2 regions of the Xenorhabdus sp. SGI 60 genome follow, and region 2 is predicted to be linked to the other one. Evidence: predicted binding sites of a transcription regulator. Region 2 holds the regulator's gene; the other holds the start of a gene.
What was found. The regulator PurR, encoded in region 2, represses purine synthesis genes. The targets are predictions, from matches to a motif close to CANGCAAACGTTTGCNTG.

Region 1: the regulator PurR is predicted to act here: its motif matches at 1,950-1,967, upstream of ACSJJG_RS00675 (NCS2 family permease).

The regions. Positions count from the first base shown of each region.
Region 1 covers NZ_CP196860.1:145,466-148,894, reverse strand. The annotation lists gene ACSJJG_RS00680 (glycosyltransferase family 39 protein) at 1-469, shown strand, start outside; gene ACSJJG_RS00675 (NCS2 family permease) at 530-1,867, opposite strand; gene ACSJJG_RS00670 (TetR/AcrR family transcriptional regulator) at 2,069-2,608, opposite strand; gene ACSJJG_RS00665 (MFS transporter) at 2,709-3,429, shown strand, end outside.
Region 2 covers NZ_CP196860.1:1,903,404-1,906,832, forward strand. The annotation lists gene punC (purine nucleoside transporter PunC) at 1-155, opposite strand, end outside; gene punR (DNA-binding transcriptional activator PunR) at 284-1,192, shown strand; gene purR (HTH-type transcriptional repressor PurR) at 1,196-2,221, opposite strand; gene sodB (superoxide dismutase [Fe]) at 2,723-3,301, opposite strand.

The sequences.
Region 1 (3,429 bases), 1.8 Mb from region 2:
GTTTGGTGTATTGGTGTTGCTCGGTTACGTCAGTGTGATGATGGCAAATGTCCGTGATGCAGGACAAAAGTTTGTTGGTATAAAAACCTTCGCCAGCCAATTGGATCAACGCTGGAACGAATTGTATCCAACGCCATTACGTTATGTTGGTGGAGAATATCTGCATCAATGGCTGACATTTTACAGCCACCATCATCCAGAAACGATACAACCCTGGGAATTAGACAAAGGTATGCCACCCAATATCTATAACCGCCATATCAAACAGGGCAATATGGTGCAATATGGTGCCTTGTTAGTGGGAGAACGAGGAAAAAGCTGTGCAGAGGAAGATTTCCAACACACGTTTGAACAATGGCCATCATTGGTGCTCAGTCACAAAGAAGCGCTTTCCTTCCAGGCCCAACCCAGTGCTGAGTTAGATACTGTCTGCATTGGCTTTGTGGCACCTAACAGTATGCAAGGGTAGAAATAAGAAAGCCTGACGTGAATACCAGTCAGGCTTTCTTCATTACCATGTCAATCGGGGTCAGTGGGCATCCACAAACACCATTTTCAATACAAACAGTAATGTCACAACCAGAACACAGGGACCAACTTCACGCCATTTGCCCGTACCCAATTTCATGGCACAGTAGGCGATAAAACCCAGTGCAATGCCTTCGGTAATGGAGAAGCTAAATGGCATCATCACTGCGGTGATAAAAGCAGGGACGGATTCAGTCAGATCGTTCCATTTCACCCTTGTCAGGCTGGAAGTCATCAAAACGCCCACATAGATCAGAGCGCCCGCGGTCGCATAAGCCGGCACCATGCTTGCCAGCGGAGAGATAAACATGACCAGCAAGAATAAAATACCCACGACAATCGCCGTCAAGCCAGTCCGGCCACCAACAGAAACGCCAGACGAGCTTTCAATATAGGCGGTAACCGAAGAAGTCCCGATGTAAGAGCCAGCCACCGAACTGATACTGTCCACGTACAAGGCTTGCTTCATGCGTGGGAATTTACCATTACTGTCAGCAATACCTGCTTTATCCGTCACACCAATCAATGTGCCGGAAGAATCAAACAAGTTCACCAACATAAATGAGAAAATTACGCCAGCCAACGCAATATCGAGTGCGCCTTTTACATCAACGTTACCTACCACGCTCATCACATTAGGCGGCAGATCAAAAATGCCGTGATATTCCACATAGCCCATCATCAAACCGATGCCGGTTGTCACGATAATCGAAACCAACACCGCAGCATGGAAATTGCGGGCTGCTAAAATGGCAATGATAAAAAAGCCCAATGTCCCCAATAAGACATTATGGGAAGCAAAGTTGCCGATTGACACAATCGTGTCGGGATTAGGCACGATAATGCCTGCATTTTTCAGCCCCATCATAGCAATAAAAAGACCGATACCACTGGTAATACCCACTCGCAAGCTCAATGGAATATTGGCGATCATCCAGTAGCGGACACGAAGGAGCGTCAATATAAACAGTCCCACCGCACCCCAGAAAATCGCCCCCATCGCAACCTGCCATGAAAGCCCCATCGCACCGACCACAACAAAGGCAAAAAACGCATTCAAGCCCATCGCAGGTGCAACGGCCACAGGCAGATTCGCCATTAATCCCATCATAATGCTGCCAACGGCGGCAATTAAACAGGTCGTGACAAATACCGCTTTAATATCCATGCCGGCAACCGCCAGAATTTGCGGGTTAACAAAGACGATATAAACCATCGTCAGAAACGTCGTTAATCCGGCAACTATTTCGGTACGAACTGTCGTGCCATGTTCCCCTAATTTAAACACACGCTGAAGCAGACCCTGACGATGAGCAGAGCCAGAATTTATTGTGCTCATGTAATATTGTTTCCCAAAAAAAGCGAAGTTTTCGGCCTATCCTACAGGAAACCTACATAAATCGTTACCCTGAAACGACAAAAAAGAAAACGATTGCGACACGTGTAATCAATGACTTAAATAACATTATGATTCTTGAAGAAATTCATTTTGTGACGATATTTTATTCGATTTATCCGCTATTGGTCTTGCAGGAGAAATTCAGGGTGACACAGCAGCAAGAATATCGGTAAAGATATCTTCCCATTCATCCTCGGACATATCCATTAAGCCGAAGAAACGCAAAACGAATGCCCCCTCTGTAGCTAAAAACACCAAACGGGCTTGCCGGCCTTCTTCCGTCGTTGTATCCAAACCTTCTATGCGTTGTCGATACCAGATACGGGTTGATTCAAGATGTTCCGGTGTTTGTAATAAAGCCGCCATCAAACCAGCCGCCTTTGCCGTCGATGCTTCATCAGATCGTCTGGTCGCCTCAATATGCGCACGCACGGCTGTCAACGGGTGGGGATCATTTCCGGCAATTTCATGAAACTGTCCGTCATAACTCGCCTCCCAACGCTCAAACATCGCATCAATAAGGCCATCTTTTGTACTAAAACTGTATTGCACTCCCCCCTTGGTAATACCAACCGCCTTCGCCAGTGCATCAATCGTGAGAGCCGCAGCGCCATGTGTTGTGACAATATGTTCCGCTGCATCCAACAGAACTTCTCGGTCAATTGTTTTACGTCGTCCCATGTGAACCTCCTTTTCATTAAATACGGATGTATTTATAATAATCGCCAACAATTTAGTCAAGGTTCGGCAAAGTTGCCGAACCGCATTGGTGAATTTACTTATGAAATCGAATATCCGCTGGCTTGTGCTCGCTATTATTTCCAGTGCACTTTTCTTAGTTGTTATTGATATGACCGTGCTATACACCGCTTTACCACGGCTGACACATGATTTGCATGCTTCTGCTTCAGAAAAACTGTGGATCATGAATTCCTATACGTTGACCATTGCAGGATTACTTCCCGCTATGGGGGCATTAAGTGACCGTTTTGGTGCAAAGAAACTGTTTACTAATGGATTAGCTATTTTCGGTGTTGCATCGCTGATGGCGGCATTTTCTCCCAACCCTGCCACTCTGATTGCTGCGCGTGTGGTACTTGCTTTTGGCGCGGCGATGATGATGCCTGCGACACTCGCCATAGTCCGGCAAGCGTTTGCAGACCCAAACGAAAGGGCACTTGCCATTGGCATCTGGTCTGCCATAGCTTCGGGCGGAGCCGCGCTTGGTCCGGTTATCGGCGGATTCCTGCTCGAATATTACTGGTGGGGATCGGTTTTCCTGATCAACGTCCCGATTGCCCTCATTGCATTTGGCTTTGCACTAGGCGTTATTTCTAAAAGCCCAAACAACCCAGATCATTCCTTTGATCTGATTGCTTCGGTGCAAATTATGATTGGCTTGGTCAGTATCACCTATGCGATCAAGGAGTTAAGCAAACCAGTACCGTCACTGGTAACCGCTACGACCGTGGGCATCACAGGCATTATTTTCATGGTCATTT
Region 2 (3,429 bases):
ATGCTAAGGCTCGCACTGATGGCGTTAGTTGATGTACCTAATTCTGCTTTCATTGTATCAAAAGCGGGCAGATACATATCAATGGCCAAATAGCCTAGCATGCTTAAGCCTGCGAGATAAGACATAAATGGAAGGGAGTTTTTATTTGTTGTCATTGTGTTAATAATTAGGTTTTGTAGTGGAGTGAGTAAGGAAATATTTGGCTTATTTTATATAGCATGATTTTTACTTGTGAAACGGTAATATTTGCACCATGCTGTGAAAAAAATTGAAAGGAAGATATATGTGGTCTGAATACTCTCTGGAAGTCGTTGATGCTGTTGCCAGAACAGGAAGTTTCAGCGCGGCTGCATCAGAACTCCATCGTGTGCCTTCTGCTGTCAGCTATACGGTAAAACAGCTTGAAGAATGGCTGGCAGTACCTCTGTTTGAACGTCGTCATCGTGATGTCGATTTAACGGAAGCGGGGGCAATTTTTGTCAAAGAAGCGCGTTCTGTTATCAAAAAAATGAATCACACTAGGCACCAGTGCCAACAGGTTGCCAACGGTTGGCGGGGGCAATTTAGTATTGCGGTTGATCAGGTAGTAAAACCAGAACGAACGCTTCGGCTAATTTTGGATTTTTATCGCCATTTTCCAGATATTGAGTTACTTATCTATCCAGAAGTTTTCAATGGCGTATGGGATGCTTTGGTGGATGAACGAGTGGATGTCGCCATTGGCGCGACACGTGCTTCCCCCGTGGGCGAGCGATATAGCTTCAGGGATATGGGGTTTATGCCTTGGCTGTGTGTAGCCAGTCCTGAACACGAACTGGCAGTAATATCGGAAAAATTGAATGATGATCAAATGCGGCCTTATCCCAGTTTATGTCTTGAAGACACCGCGCGCAGCTTACCTAAACGTGATACATGGGCTTTGGATAATCAGCGGAGGTTGATTGTTCCCGATTGGGATGTTGGATTAAGCTGCTTGATGGATGGATTGTGTGTAGGCATGGTGCCCAAACACCGAGCGCAACCGCTGATCCGTAAAGGCAAGCTGATTACACTTGAACTTGAACAACCATTGCCTGACAGCCCATGCTGCCTGACATGGTCGCAAAAAAGCCATTCACCGGCATTAAGCTGGTTACTTGATTATCTGGGGGATAGCGAAACGCTTAATGCCGAATGGCTGCAAGAAAATTAACTGTCAGCGGCGATAATCGATAAAAGGTCCATCTGCAACTGAGCGCCGTTCAACAAGGCGTGGGTGGACTTCGATAGTTTGAGCATCCTCACGTTTATTGACGATCCTGTCCAGTAGCATTGAAAAGGCCATTTGCCCTAAACGCTCTTTGGGTTGGTGGATGGTTGTCAATGCTGGCGTAAAATAGCGGGCATTACGAATATTATCATAACCGATGATTGAAATGTCTTGTGGAACGCGCAATCCCAACTCATCGGCTGCACAAATTGCTCCCATAGCCATGACATCTCCACCACAAAAAACAGCGGTTGGGCGATGTTTTTGATTCAGGATCTTGTACATAGCTTGATAACCGGACTCAGGTTCAAAATCACCTTGTACAATCCACTCATCCCGAATAGCGATATTGGCTTCTTTTAGTGCTTTGAGGAAACCTTGATGGCGGCCCCCCCCCGTATTTCTTGCCAATGACCCAGGAATAGATGCAATATCACGATGACCACGTTCAATGAGATAACGGCCAGCCAGGTAACCACCATGAAAGGCATTATCAATAATTGCATCGGTAAAATCGCCTCTGGATTCTCCCCAATCCATGACCACCATAGGAATATTACGATAGCCTTCCAGCATACTCAAAAGTTGCTCAGGGTATTCTGAACACATTACCAGCAAACCATCTACCCGTTTTTGCGCCAGCATTGCGAGATAAGCTTTCTGTTTATCAAGGTTGTTATGAGAATTACATAAAATCAGTGTATAACCTTTGCTATAGCAGCTATTTTCAACCGACTCTATGATCTCAGCAAAGTATGGTGCTTCACTTGATGTTGCCAGCAATCCAATGGATTTGGTGTGGTTAACTTTCAAGCTGCGGGCAACGGCACTGGGAGAATAGTTCAATTCTTTAATAGCGGCCCAGACTGCGGCCTTGGTATCTTCGGCGACGAAACGGGTTTTATTGATAACATGGGATACGGTTGTGGTCGAAACACCAGCGCGTTTAGCCACATCTTTAATCGTTGCCATGAAAAAAGGACTCCTGACCTTCTGGTCTAATTTATATACCCTTTATCTTTCTTGTCGGGTATAGCTATTTGTTAATCGTTTGCCAATATATTTATATACAGGGTGATGGTTGGCAATAATTTAGCGGTAAACCTTGAATTTTGTCTGATCTAGCTCAAAAGTGAAAGCAATAATCGATGCTATAAAGAGTATGGATTAAATATCGCGGTAGGGTTTTTCGATATATGGAAAATAACTGCTTAAAATTTAGGATGTTGAGGTGTCTTAATTTTCACATTGAGGATGTTCTATGGATACAGATCTGAAGCTGGGATTGTTGGCTGCCTGTAGTGCATTAATCATGATTGTTTTTCTGGCAAGCCTCTGTCTGATCTGATCAAGATCTAAAAGAAGAATTTGTAGTCTCACTTACATTAAGGGCGGGTTCTCCGGCATGCGGAATTCCGCGAATGAAGGAAAACCTGCCCTTATTATTTCAGGTTAGTATAAGAATGAATCTTATTAAGCCAGGTTTTCTTCAACAAATTTCCAGTTTACCAGAGCCCAGAAGTGCTCCAAATATTGAGGGCGTGCATTGCGGTAATCGATGTAATATGCGTGCTCCCAAACGTCAACAGTCAGTACTGGCTTATCTTCGCCAGTCAGTGGGGTTGCTGCATTTGAAGTGTTAACAATAGCCAGAGTGCCATCAACTTTCTTGACTAACCAAGTCCAGCCTGAACCAAAGTTTTTCAGGGCTGCGTCGGTGAACTGCTGTTTGAACTCAGCAAAAGAACCGAAAGCATTGTTGATAGCATTTGCAACTTTTCCGGTGGGTTCGCCCCCACCATTTGGTGACAGGCTATGCCAGTAGAAAGTATGGTTCCAAACTTGTGCTGCGTTATTGAAAATGCCAGCTTCAGAAGTTTTGATAATTTCTTCCAGCGATTTTCCGGCAAATTCAGTATCTTTAATCAGATTATTCAGGTTTACAACATAAGCGTTGTGATGTTTGCCGTAGTGATATTCCAGAGTTTCTGCAGAAATGTGTGGTTCCAGGGCATCTTTGGCATAAGGTAATGCGGGTAATTCAAAAGACATTGCATGCTCCTTTTTAATATCGGGTTTTTGGCTCCGCAAACCATGGCTTAGACACTAACCATGGGCAGGGCAAATTTAAGCTTATTATCGTGTTACTATTTTGATAATTATCTTAACAACTTTTCTGC